One region of the Bradyrhizobium sp. SZCCHNRI1029 genome, then DNA from elsewhere that is predicted to be linked to it. Evidence: predicted binding sites of a transcription regulator. Region 1 holds the regulator's gene; the other holds the start of a gene.
The links. The regulator HrcA, encoded in region 1, represses chaperone genes, less so after heat shock. The targets are predictions, from matches to a motif close to GTTAGCACTCNCNNNNNGNGAGTGCTAAC.
Positions count from the first base shown of each region.

Region 2: the regulator HrcA is predicted to act here: its motif matches at 7,570-7,598, upstream of groES (co-chaperone GroES).

Region 1 is NZ_JAUEUK010000012.1:120,508-130,471, forward strand. Features, by position in the region: gene hemW (radical SAM family heme chaperone HemW) at 1-1,046, opposite strand, end outside; gene rdgB (RdgB/HAM1 family non-canonical purine NTP pyrophosphatase) at 1,033-1,677, opposite strand; gene rph (ribonuclease PH) at 1,674-2,387, opposite strand; gene hrcA (heat-inducible transcriptional repressor HrcA) at 2,552-3,640, shown strand; gene grpE (nucleotide exchange factor GrpE) at 3,773-4,393, shown strand; gene QW861_RS28585 (hypothetical protein) at 4,550-5,485, opposite strand; gene QW861_RS28590 (hypothetical protein) at 5,695-7,203, opposite strand; gene dnaK (molecular chaperone DnaK) at 7,624-9,519, shown strand; gene dnaJ (molecular chaperone DnaJ) at 9,665-9,964, shown strand, end outside.
Region 2 is NZ_JAUEUK010000009.1:290,994-300,957, reverse strand. Features, by position in the region: gene QW861_RS25485 (ATP phosphoribosyltransferase regulatory subunit) at 1-834, shown strand, start outside; gene hisG (ATP phosphoribosyltransferase) at 831-1,808, shown strand; gene QW861_RS25475 (glycosyltransferase family 2 protein) at 1,879-2,922, shown strand; gene QW861_RS25470 (ChbG/HpnK family deacetylase) at 2,919-3,761, shown strand; gene QW861_RS25465 (DUF2076 domain-containing protein) at 3,973-4,776, shown strand; gene QW861_RS25460 (L,D-transpeptidase) at 4,866-5,657, opposite strand; gene QW861_RS25455 (protein phosphatase CheZ) at 5,965-6,744, shown strand; gene QW861_RS25450 (hypothetical protein) at 6,857-7,366, opposite strand; gene groES (co-chaperone GroES) at 7,697-7,993, shown strand; gene groL (chaperonin GroEL) at 8,115-9,758, shown strand; gene QW861_RS25435 (hypothetical protein) at 9,899-9,964, shown strand, end outside.

The DNA.
Region 1 (9,964 bases):
ATGCGGCGCGGATCGAGCGTGCGGCCGGAGATCCTTGCGTAGCGCTGCGGGTCGATGCCCTCGGCCAGTCGCAGCCCCATCAGCAGGAATTCGTCGGCGCGCTCCTCGCGGTTGAGCTCGTCGTCGGTCATGACACCATGACCGTTGGACTCGACCCGCATCAGCCAGGCCTCCGGCCGCTTGTCGGTCGCGGTCGCGTGTCGGATACCGTCGATGTCGAGACGACCATGGGCGCCGGGGCCGATGCCGGCATATTCGTGGCCGCGCCAGTAGACGAGGTTGTGCCGGCACTCCGCGCCGGGCCGGGCGTGATTGGAAATCTCATAGGCCGGCAGTCCGTGACGGCCACAGATCTCCTGCGTGACGTCGTACAAGGTGCGCGCCAGGCCTTCGTCCGGCGTCTTCAGCTTGCCTGCGGCGTGCAGGCCGAAGAACGGCGTGCCTTCCTCGATGGTCAGTTGATACAGCGACAAATGCTCAGCCGCCTCGCCGATCGCCCGCGTCAGCTCCTCGGTCCACATCGCCGGCGTCTGGTCGGGCCGCGCGTAGATCAGATCGAACGAATAGCGCTCGAACGCATTACGCGCGATCGCCACCGCCTTCATCGCCTCTTCGGCGGTGTGCAGGCGGCCGAGCATCTTGAGCGACGCATCGTCCATCGCCTGGACGCCGAGCGAGACCCGGTTGACGCCGGCGGCGCGATAGCCGGCAAAGCGGGTCGCCTCGACGCTGGTCGGGTTGGCTTCGAGCGACACCTCGACATCGCCAGCGACGTGCCAGTGCCGGCCGATCGCGTCGAGAATGGCGCCGACCGTCTGCGGCTGCATCAGCGACGGGGTGCCGCCGCCGAGAAAGATCGACGTGACGGTGCGCGGCCCAATGCGGGCGGCCGTGGTCGCGATCTCCTGCGCAAAGGCGCGGGCGAAGCGGTCCTGATCGATGGCGGCATGCCGGACGTGGCTGTTGAAGTCGCAATACGGACATTTCGACAGGCAGAACGGCCAGTGCACATAGACGCCGAACGCTTCGCTGTCAGCGCTGCTCAAGACAGATCTCCGCGAGTTTCACGAAGGCGCGCGCCCGGTGCGACAGGCCGAGCCCGAGCGGCGGCAGGCCATGTTTCTCGATGCTGGTCATCTCGCCGAAGGTCCGGTCGTGGCCCTCGGGCAGGAACATCGGGTCGTAGCCGAAGCCCGCCGTGCCACGCGGCGGCCAGACCAGGGTGCCGTCGACCCGCGCCTCGACCTCCTCGACGTGACCGTCCGGCCACGCCACGCACAGCGCCGAGACGAAATGGGCGCTACGCTTGTCGGCACCAGTCGCGTCCCGCTCCTGCAGGAGGCGCTCGATGCGCGTCATCGCGCCGGCGAAATCCTTGTCCGGTCCTGCCCAGCGCGCCGAATAGATCCCCGGCGCCCCATCGAGCGCATGAACCACGATGCCGGAATCGTCGGCAAAGGCAGGAAGCTGCGCGGCTCTGGCCGCGGCGACCGCCTTGATGCGGGCGTTGGCCTGGAAGGTCTCGCCGGTCTCATCCGGCTCGTCCAGGCCGAGATCGCCGGCCGACACCGCCTCGACGCCATGGGGAGCGAGCAGCTCGCGCATCTCGGCAAGCTTGCCGGGATTGTGGGTCGCAATGATGATGCGACCGGTGAGCTTGCGGTGCGGGCTGCTCACGCGACCGCCATCTTCTGCAGGTCGACCAGCCGCGCGACGCCCTTGCGGGCGAGCGCCATCAGCGCCAGGAATTCGGCCTCGGTGAACGGCGTCTTCTCCGCCGTGCCCTGCACCTCGATGATGCGGCCGTCGCCGGTCATGACGAAATTGGCGTCGGTCTCGGCCTCGGAGTCCTCGGCGTAGTCGAGATCCAGCACCGGCGTGCCGTTGTAGATGCCGCAGGAGATTGCGGCGACGTTGGCGCGCAGCACCTCGGTCTTGATCATGTTGCGCGATTTCATCCACTTGATGCAGTCGGCCAGCGCCACCCAGGCGCCGGTGATCGACGCCGTGCGCGTGCCGCCATCGGCCTGCAGCACGTCGCAATCGACCGTGATCTGGCGCTCGCCGAGCGCTTCCAGGTCGATCGCGGTGCGCAGCGAGCGGCCGATCAGGCGCTGGATCTCGACGGTGCGGCCGGTCTGCTTGCCGGCGGAGGCCTCGCGCCGGGTCCGTTCCAGCGTGGCGCGCGGCAGCATGCCGTATTCGGCGGTGATCCAGCCGCGTCCCTGGCCCTTCAGCCAGGGCGGCAGCCGGTCCTCGAGCGTGGCGGTGACCAGGACATGGGTGTCGCCGAACTTCACCAGGCAGGAGCCCTCGGCGTATTTGACGACGCCGCGTTCCAGGCTCACGGCCCGCAGTTCATCCGGTGCACGGCGGCTCGGCCGCATGATTCTCTCCGTGAAAGCGCGCGAAAGACCGACTTTGACGGGCCTTGTAGGAGCCGGGACCGGCAGCGGCAAGGGTTTATCGTGGCTTCGCCCGCGAGCGCCGACCGGCTTGCCACCGAGCCGCCGCATGGACACATTATAGGCAGCTGGGAGGAGTGCATCTGGTGGCCCACCACGATCCGATCAACCTGATGACACCGCCGGCCGGTCTGGCGCACCTGAACGAGCGCTCGCGCGAGATCTTCCGGCAGATCGTCGAAAGCTATCTGGCGACCGGCGAACCGGTCGGCTCGCGCAACATTTCGCGGCTGATCGCGGTTCCGCTGTCGCCGGCCTCGGTGCGCAACGTCATGGCCGATCTCGAGCAGCTCGGCCTGATCTACGCGCCGCACACCTCGGCCGGCCGGTTGCCGACCGAGGCTGGCCTGCGCTTCTTCGTCGACGCCCTGATGCAGGTCGGTGACATGACGGAGGCCGAGCGGCAGTCGATCCAGAGCCAGCTCGCGGCCGTCGGCCAGGCGCAGTCGGTCGAAGCGGCGCTGGACGAAGCGCTGACCCGGCTGTCGGGTCTGACCCGTGCCGCTGCCGTGGTTCTCACCGCCAAATCCAACACCCGCCTGAAGCACATCGAGTTCGTCAGGCTCGAGCCCGAGCGCGCGCTCGTCGTTCTGGTCGGTGAAGACGGACAGGTCGAGAACCGGGTCCTGACCCTGCCGCCGGGCGTGCCGTCGTCGGCGCTGACCGAGGCGTCCAATTTCCTCAATGCCCGCATCAGAGGACGGACGCTGGCGGAAGCGCGGCTCGAGCTCGAGACCGCGCTGGCGCATGACCGTGCCGAGCTCGATCAGTTGACGCAGAAGGTGATCGCCGCCGGAGTCGCGAGCTGGTCCGGAGGGGACAGCGACGAGCGGCAGCTCATCGTGCGCGGCCACGCCAACCTGCTCGAGGACCTGCATGCGCTCGAAGATCTCGAGCGTGTCCGGCGGCTGTTCGACGATCTCGAGACCAAGCGCGGCGTCGTCGATCTGCTCGGACGGGCGGAGAGCGCGGAAGGTGTCCGCATCTTCATCGGCTCGGAGAACAAGCTGTTCTCGCTGTCGGGCTCGTCGACGATCGTGTCGCCCTATTCCGACGCCACGGGGCGCATCGTCGGCGTGCTCGGCGTCATCGGTCCGACCCGGCTCAACTATGCCCGGGTGATTCCGACGGTCGATTATGCCGCGCGTCTGGTCAGCCGGCTGCTGGGTGGCTGACGCGTGACTTGGTTCACCCGCGGACAGCGCCTCCGGGCGCAATGGTCAGGCTGCGCTTGATTTTCGACGCCCAAAGCACGATATCCCGCCCCATATCCCCCAAACCCGTCAGCCGAACTTGCGAGTCTGTCCATGACCGATCCCGACCTGCATAAGAATGATCCGGAAAACCCGGCGCAGGCCAGCGAACCCGTCGTCTCCAAGCCCTACATCATGCCCGATGATCCTGAGGCCGGCTCGGCCGAGGCCCTTGCCAAGGAGGCGGCCGACGCGCGCGACAAGATGCTGCGCACGCTCGCGGAGATGGAGAACCTGCGCAAGCGGACGGCCCGTGAAGTCGCCGATGCGCGCATGTACGGCATCACCGGCTTCGCCCGTGACGTGCTCGATATCGCCGACAATCTGCAGCGCGCGCTCGATGCCGTGCCGGCCGAGACACGCGCCAATGCCGATGCGGGCCTGAAGTCGCTGATCGAGGGCGTCGAGCTCACCGAGCGCTCGCTGCTCAACACGCTGGAGAAGAACGGCGTCAAGAAGTTCGATCCGACGGGACAGAAGTTCGACCCCAACTTCCAGCAGGCGATGTACGAGGTCCCGGATCCGTCGGTGCCGTCCGGTACCGTGGTGCAGGTCGTGCAGGCCGGCTTCATGATCGGCGAGCGCGTGCTGCGCCCCGCGCTGGTCGGCGTGTCCAAGGGTGGCGCGAAGGCGGCGCCGGCGGCGAGCAACGATCAGTCGAACAGCGCCGCCTGACGGCGAGCCTAGGCAGGCGTCCCGCTGCCGTCCTGTCGATCGAATGAACAAGCCACGGGCAACGATGCCCGTGGCTTCTTGTTTGTCGGCGCGACTTTGTAGTCCGTCTCACGGCGAGTGGCCAACGTGATCACGACGTCCGATGCCGGGCTGGTCTCAGCCTCTCGGCTGGATGCCGTCGCGGACGGCGCGGAAGCGCGGGAAGGCCGCCGACCACTGGTCGCGCGGCGCGCTGCCGATGATCCGCAACGTGTTCGGCCCGCCGAAGCGCAGCCACTGCACCACCGTCACCGGCGTATTGTCCTTGCCGCTGGTGGCGTCGATCCGGGTCTCATAGGCCGGCTGGCCGTCGATGCGGATCGGCTCGGACATCGTGATGCGCGCTTCGCGGACGCCCGGAATGGTGGTGGCCGCCTGCTGCGCGACGCGCGCGCGGTCGCCTGCCTCCGGGGCGACGCCGGCCACCAGCCCGATCACCACGAAGGGCGCGGCCTCGAAGCCCTTGTCCTCTTCGCCATCGGCCAGGATCAGGGCGCCCGGCCCGAGCGTGCGGATGGTCTTGAACCCGGAGAGGTCGGTGACCTTGAACGGCATCATCGCGAGCTGCTCGTCGACCGGAACGTCCTTGCGGACGACGGCGGAGGCGAACATCTGGCGCACGGCATCGTCGGTATAGATCCGGCTCGCGGTCTCCGGGATCTGCACGGCCACGTAGCCGGAGAAGCCGTTGCCGGGCAGGATCATCGAGTAGCGCCGCACTGGCGTGGCGCCATCCCGGCCGTTCTCCACCGTGTAGTAGGCGGTGCCGGCAGCGGTCTCGATGCTCTCCGGCTTGACGCTGCCGGTCCCGGCGGGATTGGCGGTAAACGCATTCTTCACCTCGCCATAGGCGGCCGCCGGCAGTTCGGTCAGCAGCACCTTGACGCTCTGGTCCTCGGTTTCGAAGCCGGAGAACGTCTTGGCCTTGGCGAGCCCCACCAGGGGCGCGAGCCCGATGCGGACGCCGGGCGGAAATATGGCGTCGGCGGCCAATGCGGGGTGCAGCAGCGACATCAGCAGGGTGGCCGCGGCGAAAAATCGAACGATCATCATCAACATTGCCTCGTTGACCGAGGCCTCGTGCCGAGGCGGTCGGGATCCTCGCCAGCGTGGTCTTCGGCGGGCACGCTTTTAGCGGCTTTACGCCCCCCGCAACAGGCCGGGCGCGCGGTTTTGATCGCCTGCGGCGATTGGCGGGACCCCCGCGGGGGCGCATTTCGCGGATAATTCGCCTCGAAAGGCGGATTCAGGATGGTCCAGCGCTAGCTGCGCTTCAGGATTTCGACGCCGTCGACGGTCTGTACCAGCACATAGGGCTCCAGCAGAGCCCTGAGTTCGGGGTCGGAACGCGCCCAATCGCCCCAGTCGCTGTTCTGATTGTCGATCAGGACGACGTCGGGCGGCTGTTTCCGGAAGTCGGCGACGATCCCGGCGCGTTCGCGTTCCACGTAGGGCGCGAGCCTCTGCGCCGTCTGTGAATCGATGGTTCCGTCCTGTTGCGAGCGGCGAACGATTTCCCGGACCCAGAACGCCTCCTGGCGCGAGATCCAGGTGCCATCGAGGGTCCGCACCATGGGGTGGCCGATGACCGCAGCCGCGCTGAGCACCAGCATGCTCGGGTGCGGACCGAGCCGCGCCACCTGGGCTTCGATCTGCCGGACGTCGACGCTGCCATTGAACCAGAAGCAGGTCTGCACGAACAGCACGGCGCCGGCGAGAGCGGTGGCGGCACGCGGCCAGCGTCGCGCGTCGCGGCTGCTGTCGATCGCCGACAGCGCAAGGCCGGCGGCCAGCAGCGCCAGCGCGACCATGGGGTAGGCGTGATAGCCCCAGCCTTTCTGCTGCGCGACGAACGACACCAGGAAGCCGAGCGATCCGGCCAGCGTGGTGAAGGACGCCGCGTCGCGCTCGTATTGCCGGCGCTGCAGGAGGAGGACGATGATTGCCGCGGCGAGCCACAGGCCCATCGGCAGAGTGACGAGGATGGTCGGTACGGGCGCCTTCAGAAGCAGATAGACGTCGCGGACCAGCGGATAGATGACCGTGAAATATTCGGGAAAGAACAGGTAGATGCACGCCGCGTTGAGCAGCACCAGGGCCGCGGCGATCCAGTTCTCCAGCGCGAGCAGCACGCGCCAGTCGCGCGCCTGCGCGGCGGCGGCGAGAATGCAGAAGCCGACGCTGAAGGCGAAATAGGGCTTGAAGCTCATCGTGAGGCCGGCGCTGAGCCCGGCGATGAGGATGGCCGTCGGGGCTACCCGCTCGCCCTCGGCGCGCAGGATATACACCGCGATCGCCGGCAATATCGTGATCAGGGCCAGATGTTCCCGCTGGCCGAAATCATACATCGGCGCGATCAGGAGCAGGGCGGTCGTCCACGCCGCCAGCCGGCCGTCCGCGAGCCGATGGCGCAGGGCCGATGTCCGCAGCACCAGCCACACCAGCGTCAGGGATGCCGCGGTCAGTGCGAAGATCAGGATATTCGTCGCCAGCTCGGGCCTGAGATGGATCGCACGCGCCAGTGCGACCGCCAGAAGATAGACCGATCCCGCCATGGGCGGATTCGTCTCGAGGATGTCGACGTAGAGTCGCTGGCCATCGAGCATGCGCTCGCTGACGAGGAGCCACCAGCTGACGTCGACATTGAGGGGAAGGACGTACCGCAGCCACGCGGCTGCAACCACGATGGCGCAGATCAGCAGTCTCGGGAACGTGGCCTGGCCGGCTTCACGCGCGCGTTGCGGAAAGCCCCAATCGGTGTCGATGACCATGCCTCATTCCCGTCCCAGGAGTGCGGCAGGCTAGGGCCCGTGGGTTAACAACGCATTTCGGTCGTTGGGGCAGATCAGCGGCACCGGGTCTGTCGCACTTGCCGGCGATCGCACACCCTGCATTTCGCACCAGCCGTTCGATGTGCCGACAGGTGGACCCGCGCAGTCGCCTCCGGTCCGAGCCGCCGTTCCGCGTCGCCGCCGGGCCCGATGGGCCGCTCTGATGTCTCCATGATGACCTTGGGCGGCGGCCGTGATTTTCGTGGGGTCGAACCCCTGGTCCGGTCCTTGCGGGCCACTCCCCCCCTCCTATATGACGCTCATCGTCGCAATATCGCGAGCATTTGATCTGAGGGGGTTTTGGATGGGGGCGCCGTCAGGGCCCCACCCAACCTGCCGCAAAAAGAAGGATATGAGACCATGGGAAAGGTCATCGGGATCGATCTCGGCACCACGAATTCGTGCGTGGCCGTCATGGACGGCAAATCGTCGAAAGTCATCGAGAACGCCGAGGGCATGCGCACCACGCCGTCGATCGTCGCCTTCAGTGACGACGGTGAACGTCTGGTCGGTCAGCCGGCCAAGCGCCAGGCCGTGACCAACCCCGAGCGCACCTTCTTTGCGGTCAAGCGCCTCATCGGCCGCCGCTACGACGACCCGATGGTCGAGAAGGACAAGAAGCTCGTCCCCTACAAGATCGTCAAGGCCGGCAACGGCGACGCCTGGGTCGAGGCCGACGGCAAGACCTATTCGCCCTCGCAGGTCTCCGCCTTCATCCTTCAGAAGATGAAGGAGACCGCGGAAGCCCATCTCGGCCAGAAGGTCGACCAGGCCGTCATCACCGTCCCCGCCTATTTCAACGACGCCCAGCGTCAGGCCACCAAGGACGCCGGCAAGATCGCGGGCCTCGAGGTTCTGCGCATCATCAACGAGCCGACCGCGGCCGCGCTCGCCTACGGCCTCGACAAGACCAAGGCCGGCACCATCGCCGTGTACGACCTCGGCGGCGGCACCTTCGACGTCTCGATCCTGGAGATCGGCGACGGCGTGTTCGAGGTGAAGTCGACCAATGGCGACACCTTCCTCGGCGGTGAAGACTTCGACATGCGTCTGGTCAGCTACCTCGCCGACGAATTCCAGAAGGAGCAGGGCATCAACCTGCGCAACGACAAGCTCGCTTTGCAGCGCCTCAAGGAAGCTGCCGAGAAGGCCAAGATCGAGCTGTCGTCGACCACCCAGACCGAGATCAACCTGCCCTTCATCACCGCGGACCAGTCCGGTCCGAAGCATCTGACGATGAAGCTGACCCGCGCCAAGTTCGAGGCGCTGGTGGCCGACCTCGTCGAGAAGACCATCGAGCCGTGCCGCAAGGCGCTGAAGGATGCCGGCCTCACCGCTGGCGAGATCGGCGAAGTGGTCCTGGTCGGCGGCATGACCCGCATGCCGAAGATCCAGGAGATGGTGAAGCAGTTCTTCGGCAAGGAGCCGCACAAGGGCGTCAACCCCGACGAGGTGGTGGCGATCGGCGCGGCCATTCAGGCCGGCGTGCTGCAGGGCGACGTCAAGGACGTGCTGCTGCTCGACGTGACCCCGCTGTCCCTGGGCATCGAGACCTTGGGCGGCGTGTTCACCCGCATCATCGACCGCAACACCACGATCCCGACCAAGAAGAGCCAGGTGTTCTCGACCGCCGAGGACAATCAGAACGCGGTCACCATCCGGGTCTTCCAGGGTGAGCGCGAAATGGCGGCCGACAACAAGATGCTCGGCCAGTTCGACCTGATGGGCATTCCGCCGTCTCCGCGCGGCATGCCGCAGATCGAGGTGACGTTCGACATCGACGCCAACGGCATCGTCAACGTGTCGGCCAAGGACAAGGCCACCGGCAAGGAGCAGCAGATCCGCATCCAGGCCTCGGGTGGTCTGTCGGAGGCCGATATCGACAAGATGGTCAAGGACGCCGAGGCCAACGCCGTGGCGGACAAGAAGCGCCGCGAGGCGGTCGACGCCAAGAACCATGCCGACGCGCTGGTGCACTCGACCGAGAAGGCTCTGGCCGAGCATGGCTCGAAGGTCGCCGACACCGAGCGCCGCGCCATCGAGGATGCCGTCAGCGATCTCAAGGAAGCGCTGAAGGGCGACGATGCCGAGGCGATCAAGGCCAAGACCAATACGCTGGCCCAGGCGTCGATGAAGCTCGGCGAGGCCATGTACAAGCAGCAGGCCGAGAGCGATGCGGCCCGCGACGCCGCCAAGGATGACGTGGTCGACGCGGAGTTCACCGAGGTCGACGACGACAAGAAGAAATCTGCTTAACTGAGGCAGAGGTAGTGACCATGACCCCCATTCCAAAGAGCGCTTTCAGCGGCTCGTTGGATGGGGGTCATTTTCATTGACCCGGAACGCGCGCGGCGATCGCGCCAGCCGTTCCTGTTGGGCGAAGTTCGGGCGGGTTTGATTGATGTCCACCAAGCGCTGCTACTACGAGACCCTGGAAGTCGAGCGCGACGCCGACGAGAGCAAACTCAAGGCCGCCTTCCGCAAGCTGGCCATGAAGTGGCATCCGGACAAGAATCCGGGCGATGCCTCCAGCGAAGTGAAATTCAAGGAAATCAACGAGGCCTATGAGGTGCTGCGCGACGCCGACAAGCGCGCCGCCTACGACCGCTATGGCCACGCCGCCTTCGAGCAGGGCGGCATGGGCGGGGCGCACGGCTTCGGCGCCGGTTTCGCCTCCTCGTTCTCCGACATCTTCGAAGAC
Region 2 (9,964 bases), on a different contig from region 1:
ATCGAATCGTTCGGCCGCCAGGACCGGCCCGCTGCCGATGCCGAGATGCTGGCGCTGGCGATCGAGGCGACCGCCGCCGCCGGCCTTGCCGCGGTGGATATCCGTACCGGCGACGTCGCGCTGTTCACGGCCTTGATCGACGCCCTCGATCTCTATCCGGTCTGGCGGCGGCGGCTGATCAAGGACTTCAACCGCAAGCGCACCCTGGCGCAGGACCTCGAGCGGCTGGCGATCGCCTCGGTGGCGCCGCGCAACGAGTATGAGGGCGTGCTCGCCGCTCTGGCCGGCTCCGACCGCAAGGCGGCGCTCGCTTTGGTCACCGACCTGATGTCGATTGCCGGCGCAACCGCCGTCGGCGGCCGCACGGTGGCGGAGATCGCCGACCGCTTCCTCGAGCAGTCCACCCTCAAGAGCGGGGCGCTGCCGCGTGACGCGCTGGACCGCATCAAGCGCTTCCTGGCCATCAGCGGCAGCCCGACCGAAGCCGTCCAGCAGCTTCGCGCCCTCGCCGCCGATGCCAAGCTCGACATCTCGGCCGCGATCGACGCGCTGGAGGCCCGCGCCCGCTTCATGGCCCAGCGTGGCATCGACATCGCCAAGGTGCGCTTCGCCACGTCGTTCGGCCGCGGCCTCGACTACTACACCGGTTTCGAGTTCGAGCTGCATCATCCTGACAATGGCGACGAGCCGCTGGTCGCCGGCGGCCGTTATGACGGCCTGCTGAGCCAGCTCGGCGCCGCCGAGTCGATTCCGGCCGTCGGCTTCTCGATCTGGATCGAGCGCCTGGCCCAGAGCAGCGCCGTGGGCAAGTCCCCGGTCGGGAGAGCATCATGAGCGGCCCCCTCGTCCTCGCCGTTCCCTCCAAGGGACGTCTGCAGGAGAATGCCGAAGCCTTCTTCGGCCGCGCCGGGCTGAACCTGTCCAAGCCCGGCGGCGCGCGCGACTATCGCGGCACCATCGCAGGTCTCGACAATGTCGAGATCGCCTATCTCTCTGCGAGTGAGATCGCCTCGCAACTGGCGCGCGGCAGCGTGCATCTCGGCGTCACCGGCGAGGATCTCGTGCGCGAGAGCATCACCGATGCCGACAAGCGCGTGCTGCTGATCGACACGCTCGGCTTCGGCGGCGCCAACGTCGTCGTCGCGGTGCCGCAGGCCTGGATCGACGTCCGGACCATGGCCGATCTCGATGACGTCACCACCGGTTTTCGCGCTCAGCACAATCGCCGGATGCGCGTCGCCACCAAGTACATCAACCTGACGCGCAGCTTCTTCGCCGCCCACGGCATCGTCGATTACCGCATCGTCGAGAGCGCCGGCGCCACCGAGGGCGCGCCCGCGGTCGGCACGGCCGAGCTGATCGTCGACATCACCAGCACCGGCTCGACGCTCGCCGCCAACGGGCTGAAGGTGCTGGACGACGGCGTGATCCTGCGCAGCCAGGCCAACCTGGTCGCCTCGCGCGACGCCGACTGGTCGGAGGGTCCGCGCGAGAGCGCCCGGATCATTCTCGACCACATCCATGCCCGCGCCCGCGCCAGCAAATACCGCGAGGTCCGCACCCGCTTCAAAGGGTGCGACGCAGCAATGCTGACCGAGGCGCACAACCGTTTCGGCGTCGTGGCGCCGTTCGGCGGCCCGACCTCGTCCGGCATGCTCACCCTGCACTGCCCGCCGGCGCAGATCTACGCGCTCGGCAGCTTTCTGCGCACGCATGGTGCCGAGACCGTCTCGGTCGCCTCGCTCGACTACGTGCTCGACCGCGAGAATCCGCTGTTTGCCCGCCTCGAGGCCTTCCTGCGATCATAAATCGCCGTTCATCGTAGCGACAGGTGAGCGCGACTACCATATGTTGGTAGGAGAACGAGGACTCTGAGCGATGCTGGGAACTGACGTGTCCGACCTGACCACGACCGCGGCCGACGCCGCGTCGCAGGGACTGTCGATCGTTATCCCCGTCTATAACGAGGGCGCGGGACTGACGGCGCTGCACGAGCGGCTGAACAATCTCGCACGCACCCTGCGTCAGCGCTTCGGTCTCGCCTGTGAGCTCGTTTATGTCGACGATGGCAGCCGCGACAACACGCTCGCGATTGCCCGGACCCTGCAGGCCGATGCGCTCGATGTGCAGGTCGTGTCGCTGTCGCGCAATTTCGGCAAGGAGGCCGCGCTGATGGCCGGCCTCGATCATGCCCGGCGCGGCGCGGTGCTGTTCATGGACGGCGACGGCCAGCATCCGCCGGCCCTGGTCGAGCAACTCGTCACGCACTGGATCAAGGACGGCTACGACGTCGTCTATACCGCCAAGGCGCATCGCGACAACGAGCCGTTCCTGCGCCGGGTCGCCGTTCACGGCTTCTACGCGCTCATCAACTGGGGGGCGCGGCAGAAGATTCCGGAGGATGCCGGCGACTTCCGCCTGCTCTCGCCGCGCGCGGTGGCCGCGCTACGGCAGCTGCCCGAGCGCAACCGCTTCTTCAAGGGCCTGGCGAGCTGGATCGGCTTCCGTCAGATCCGCGTCGACTATGAGCCAGCGGCCCGCGCCCATGGCGTCACAACCTTCAACCTGACCGGCCTGCTAGGCCTGTCGATCGAAGGTCTCACCTCGTTCTCGGTCGCGCCCTTGCGCTTCGCCAGTCTGCTCGGAATCCTGCTGGCCTCGGCCGCGTTCCTGTTCGGCCTCTCGATCCTCTGGGAGACCTTCACAACCGGCAAATCGGTGCCTGGCTATCCCTCGCTGATGGTCGGCCTGATGACGATCGGCGGCGTGCAGCTGATCATGATCGGCATCATGGGCGAGTATATCGGCAAGATCCTGTCCGAGCTGAAAGCGCGTCCGATCTACTTCGTCGCCGAGCACAGCGAGAAGCGTGCAGCGCTCGATGCGCGGAGCGACGGCGCCGAGAGGAACGCCGCCGAATGAACGCGACGCCGCACCGGCGCATCTGGCTGTGCGCCGATGACTATGGCATCAGCCCCGGGGTCAACAGCGCCATCCGCGACCTGATCGCGCGCGGTCGGCTGAACGCCACCTCGGTGATGACCGTGGGCGCCGCGATCGGGCGCGACGAGGTGACGGAGCTGACCAAGGTCGCGTCCGACAGCCCGCGCTGCGCCATCGGCCTGCATGTCACGCTGACCGCGCCGTTCCGGCCCCTCACCATGCACTTCCGCCCGTCGGAGGGCGGCATGTTCCTGCCCTTTCCCAAGCTGCTGCGCGCCGGATTGTCCCGCCGGCTCGATCCCGAGCTGATCCGCGCCGAGGTGCTGGTGCAGCTTGCGGCGTTCGGCGAGCTGTTCGGCCGCGCCCCGGATTTCGTCGACGGCCATCAGCATGCCCAGCTCTATCCGCAGGTGCGCGAGGGCTTCCTCGCCGCGGTCAAGGAAGCCGCGCCGGCGGCCTGGGTGCGTCAGGGGGGGCGGAACGTGCCGCTGATGCAGCGGCTGACGGCACCGAAGGCGCTGCTGCTGGACGTCCTGAGCGCCCAATTCCGCCGTCATGCCAAGCGGGCCGAGATCGCCTTCAATCCTGCCTTCGCCGGCGCCTACGACTTCAGCAAGACCTCGGATTTCGCCACGTTGATGGACGGCTTCCTGGACGAGCTGCCCGAGGACGGGCTGGTGATGTGCCACCCCGGCTTCGTCGACGACGTCCTGATCGAGCTCGATCCTTTGACCGTCCAGCGCGTGCACGAGCACGCCTATCTCGCCGGCGAGCATTTTCCAGCGCTGCTCGACCGCCGGCGGATGACGCTGGCCTGAACGGATCTTGCGGGTCTGCGACGAACAAAAGGCCGCCCGGCTGCGTTCCTCCTGTAGTGCGGGCAACATCGAGGTCCAAAACGCTGCGCAAGCCCGAGAGACGCTGTGTCGCATACGGAAATTTAATCCGCGCCCCGGCTGGCCGGGCCACAAAGTCCCCCTAAATCTTGCCCGCGCTTGGCCGGAACAAGGCAAGCGGCAGGAGAACGACATGACACCGCAAGAACGCCAACTCATCGACGATCTGTTCGACCGGCTTGCCAAGTTGGAGAGTGCACCGCGTGATCCGGAGGCCGCCGCCGCCATCGCCCAGGCGCTGCAGCGGGCTCCCAATGCCGTCTACGCGCTGGTGCAGACGGTGCTGGTGCAGGACGAAGCCTTGAAGCGCGCCAATGCCCGCATCGAGGAGCTGCAGCACGCCCAGGCCCCGCAGCAGGCCCAGTCCGGCGGCTTCCTCGATTCGATGCGCGACAGCATCTTCGGCTCGGGCAGCCGCGGTTCGGTCCCCAACGTGCCGCCGCCGTCGCAGAGCCGACCGGTCTGGAACAGCGGTCAGGCGATGCCCCCGGGCTACCAGGGCCAGCCCGGCTATCCCGGTCAGCCCGGCCCTTACGATCAGGGCGGCTTCGGCCAGCCGCGTGGCGGCATGTTCGGCGGTGGAGGCGGCTCGTTCCTCGGAACGGCGGCGGCCGCTGCGGCGGGCATGGTCGGCGGCTCGCTGCTGCTCGGCGGCATCCGCTCGATGATGGGCGGCGGGTCGCATCAGGCGTTCGGTGACACCACGATCATCGAGGAGCGCGGCGGTGGTGCCGGCCCGTGGAGCGGCGACCAGTCCAGCGGCTCGCTGGCGCGCGACGCCGGTCTCGACGACATCGGCCGCTCGGGCGGCGACGGCGGGCGTGCCGGCCTGTTCGACCAGGCGAACTATGACGACAGCGGCAATGACAACGACGCAGCCGACTTCGATGCCGATGACGGCTATGGCGACGACGACGGTGGCAGCGACTACGCTTGATGCTCCCGGGTCGCAGCGAACTGAAGAATGCGAAAGGCCGCCCCCACGGGCGGCCTTTTTCAGTTGCGGATGTCGTGCAGCGGCGGTCGTCAGAGCACGATGACCCGAGCCCCGACGTTCACGCGGCCATAGAGGTCGATGACATCCTCGTTGCGCATCCGGATACAGCCTGACGAAACGTTGGTGCCGATCGTCCATGGCTCGTTCGAACCGTGGATCCGATACAGCGACGAGCCGAGATACATCGCGCGTGCGCCGAGCGGGTTCTGCGGTCCGCCCTCCATGTGCCGCGGCAGGTCGGGCCGGCGCGCGAGCATTTCCGGCGGCGGCGTCCAGTCCGGCCATTCGCGCTTGGCCGAGATCGTCTTCACGCCCGACCAGGTGAAGCCGGGGCGGCCGACGCCGATGCCATAGCGGAGCGCCCTGCCCTCGCCCTGAACCAGATAGAGGAACTTGTTCGGCGTATCGATGACGATCGTGCCCGGCCGTTCTTTGCCGTCGTAGTCAACGATCTGTTTCTCGTATTTCGGATCGAGCGGCCGCTGCGTCTGCTCATAGGCCTCCTCATCCGGTACTCCCTGCTGCGGGACCATGCCCGGCGCCAGCCGCTGCGGCTCGTAGTAGGACGGCTGCTGCTGGTACATCGGCTGTCCCGGCCGAGGCATGCCGCGGCCGCCTTGCGGATCGCCGAACAGGAATTCGATGAAGCCACCACCCATGCGCGAGCGTTCGACATAAGCGGCGCGCACCGGCGCGGACTGCTGCGGCGGCCCGCTGTAAATCACGGTCGGCTGCTGAAATCCCTGGGCCGCAGCCCGATCCAGACCTGAATGGAATGCGCATGCGCCGGCCAGCAGCGCTATGGAGAATGATTTGAACATCGACGTACTCTGTACTGTTTCGTCTGGAGACTGTTCGTCGCGCGAGGCGGCAACGCCGCCGCGTATCGTCAATAAAGAGCAAAACCCGATCGCTTTGGTAAACGCGGGAGGCGCCGGGATTCACCATCGCTGCATACGTCGGCGGTTTTGATCGCTAGCGTTTATTTTGCGTGAAGGCCGGCGGAGCATGGTTAATAGTTGACGCACGATGCACGCCAGCGTTGCCCAACGGCGGTTCCTGGCGTGAACGCGATGTTAAATAGCCTCTGCGTAGAACTGATCCGAGCAAAAGGTCAGGGATACTATCATGGCTGTTCGCAAGCGTTTCCGTATCGAAGAAGCAATCGTCGGCCATATGCCGGAGCCTGAATTCGTGGGCGGCGAGATCGGCCCCAACCACAAGGAAATCATGGACGAGCTGCGCGCGATCCGCTCCCAGATGGCCAATGCGATCCGAAGCGGCGGCAGCAACACGGCGAACGCCGCCATCGAAGAGTCCGCCGCACGCGAGGTCGCCGAAGCGCGCGCGCTGCTCGAGACCTATCGCGCCCAGATCGAGCAGTGCGAAAAGCTCAAGGTCGAGCTCGACCTGATCCACGACGCGATCAACCGCACCAAGGGCGAGATCGCGACCCTCCATGCCAAGAGCTTCAACGGCGAGGAGATGGCCAAGGTCAACGGCGAGCTCGGCGCGGTCGTCGGCGGCACCGAGCAGGCGACGCAGCAGATCCTGGAAGCCGCGGAGGCGATCGACCAGGCCGCCAGCGCGCTGTCCAAGGTGGACTCGGCCGACCAGCAGAAGATCCTGAGCGAAGAGATCCAGGAGCGCGTGGTCTCGATCTTCGAGGCCTGCAACTTCCAGGACCTGACCGGCCAGCGCATCAACAAGGTCATGACCACGATGAAGTTCATCGAGCACCACATCGTGGTGATGATGGACATCTGGGGCGGCGTCGACGCCATCAAGGCGCATACGCCGCCGATCGTCGACCACCGCGAGGGCGACGCCCGGCTGCTGAACGGCCCGAAGGCGGAAGGCGACGTCGGCCACGCTTCGCAGGACGACATCGACGCGATGTTCAACTGACCTCGGCCAGTCCCAGCGACCGCTCCAGGCAACGTCACCATACAGGAACGCCGGCGCTATCGCCGGCGTTTTTCGTTCGACTCTCGACCTTTGCGGGATGTTCGCCCGGATCTCAGGCGCGCGGTCCGCAGCGGACGTAGACCATCGTCTGGTAACGGGTCGCCGCATCCTTGTCGACGAAGCGGGTGATCAGCACACGGCCGTCGAAGGAGACGACCTCGCGGTCCTGCTCGCCGCCGGGCGGTCCGGCCGGGCCGATGTAGTTCTTGCCGCTGGCCGATCCCTTCAAGCGCAGTTCCTGAGGAGTCGCCTGGTCGGCCAGGTGCATCACGACACCACCGGACGTGCCTGCCCCGATGACGTAGGGCTGTTTGCACTGCGCCAAAGCCATCTTTTCGGTGCGCGGGCGGTCATTCGGGTTGTTGTAGGCGGCAAGCCCCCATTTGCCCACGAGATCCTCGGCGCGAATCGTGGCCGGCACCTCGGGCTCGACCGGCGCCTCGGTCTGCTGCATGGGGGTCGACGGCGACAGGCTGAAGCCCGTGCACGCTCCCAGAAGCATCGTGAGCGCCGACGCGATCGCGAGATTGGCAACCGGCCGCGCGCACCGTGAACTCGTCATGGCATCCCCTTAGGAACAAGATCATGGCTGCCCCGTCCGGCAACCAAGCGCAAAACGCTCGTCAGAGCAATGACGTCGGATGACGACGCCGCTCCACTAACATGTCTGGCCCGGGACAACATCCCCTAACAGCCTCAAGAACGGCTTAACGGCTGGCCGTTGCTTGACAGGAACAGCCGCAAGCCATATTTCCCCGAGCGGTCTTTAGCACTCGGAGGGCGGGATTGCTAAGGCTGCGAGCCAGTTGGCGCCAAGTGGGCGTTCAATGTGGCCGCATTCAGATTTCCTCCGACAGCAACACTTATCCAAGCACCCCAAAAGGGATCCGTCATGGCCAAATCGAAGTTTCGTCCCCTGCACGACCGCGTCGTGGTTAAGCGCATCGACGCCGAAGAGAAGACCAAGGGCGGCATCATCATTCCCGACAGCGCCAAGGAAAAGCCCTCGCAGGGCGAAGTCGTCGCCGTCGGCCCGGGCGGCCGCGACGAGAGCGGCAAGCTGATCCCGATCGACGTCAAGGTCGGCGACCGCGTGCTGTTCGGCAAGTGGTCCGGCACCGAGGTCAAGCTGGACGGCGAGGAACTCCTGATCATGAAGGAGTCCGACATCATGGGCGTCGTCGCCTGATCCCGACCTGTCGGGGGCGGCGATCAGCCGCCCCGGGCGAAAATGCTCTGCAACCTCGTTCCGGCGACAGACGGGCGATCACGCCCCTCGCCGTCGAGGTCTACTCCAGGAGAATTCTGAAATGGCAGCCAAGGACGTCAAATTCGCCGGCGACGCACGCGACCGCATGCTGCGCGGCGTCGACATTCTCGCCAACGCCGTCAAGGTGACGCTCGGCCCGAAGGGCCGCAATGTCGTCATCGAGAAGAGCTTCGGCGCTCCGCGCATCACCAAGGACGGCGTCACCGTCGCCAAGGAGATCGAGCTGGAGGACAAGTTCGAGAACATGGGCGCGCAGATGCTGCGCGAGGTCGCCTCCAAGACCAACGACACCGCCGGTGACGGCACCACCACCGCGACCGTGCTGGCCCAGGCCATCGTGCGCGAGGGCGCCAAGGCGGTTGCCGCCGGCATGAACCCGATGGACCTCAAGCGCGGCATCGACATCGCGGTGGCCGCCGTGATCAAGGACATCGAGAAGCGCGCCAAGCCGGTCGCCTCGTCCTCCGAGGTCGCCCAGGTCGGCACCATCTCCGCCAACGGCGACGCCGCGATCGGCAAGATGATCGCCCAGGCGATGCAGAAGGTCGGCAACGAGGGCGTCATCACGGTCGAGGAGAACAAGTCGCTCGATACCGAGGTCGACATCGTCGAAGGCATGAAGTTCGACCGGGGCTATCTCTCGCCCTACTTCGTCACCAATGCCGAGAAGATGACCGCCGAGCTGGACGACGTCTACGTGCTCCTGCACGAGAAGAAGCTGTCGGGCCTGCAGGCCATGCTGCCGGTGCTCGAAGCCGTGGTGCAGTCGGGCCGCCCGCTGCTGATCATCGCCGAGGACGTCGAGGGCGAAGCGCTGGCGACGCTGGTCGTCAACCGCCTGCGCGGCGGACTCAAGGTCGCCGCCGTCAAGGCGCCGGGCTTCGGTGATCGCCGCAAGGCCATGCTCGAGGACATCGCGATCCTGACCGGTGGTCAGCTGATCTCGGAAGATCTCGGCATGAAGCTCGAGAACGTCACGATCAAGATGCTCGGCCGCGCCAAGAAGGTCGTGATCGACAAGGAGAACACCACGATCGTCAACGGCGCCGGCAAGAAGGCCGACATCGAGTCGCGCGTCGGCCAGATCAAGGCGCAGATCGAGGAGACCACCTCGGACTACGACCGTGAGAAGCTGCAGGAGCGTCTGGCCAAGCTCGCCGGCGGCGTCGCGGTGATCCGCGTCGGCGGCGCGACCGAGATCGAGGTCAAGGAGAAGAAGGACCGCGTCGAGGACGCCCTCAACGCGACCCGCGCTGCGGTGCAGGAGGGCATCGTCCCTGGTGGCGGCGTGGCGCTGCTGCGCGCCAAGAAGGCCGTCGGCCGCATCACCAACGCCAATTCGGACGTCCAGGCCGGCATCAACATCGTGCTGAAGGCGCTCGAGGCTCCGATTCGCCAGATCTCCGAGAACGCCGGCGTCGAAGGCTCGATCGTGGTCGGCAAGATCCTGGACGAGAAGTCCGAGACGTTCGGCTTCGACGCGCAGACCGAGGATTATGTCGATATGGTCGCCAAGGGCATCATCGACCCGGCCAAGGTGGTCCGCACCGCGCTGCAGGACGCCTCGTCGGTCGCAGGCCTCCTGGTCACCACCGAGGCCATGGTCGCCGAGCTGCCGAAGGATGCTGCTCCGGCGATGCCGGCCGGCGGCGGCATGGGTGGCATGGGCGGCATGGGCTTCTGAGCCCTGCTTTCGACATCTCACATTCAGGAAGGCCGCCTCCGGGCGGCCTTCTTTTTGGCCGAGTGTCCGCACCGGGGGTGCAGCGACCGCAAATCGGCGCTACAGCTTAAGGCCGATTCTGCCCCCACAAGGATTTTCAGATGCGCGCGATTTTGCTTGCGCTGGCCGTGATTGCAGCGGCCGCGCCGGAACTCGGTTGGGCCCAG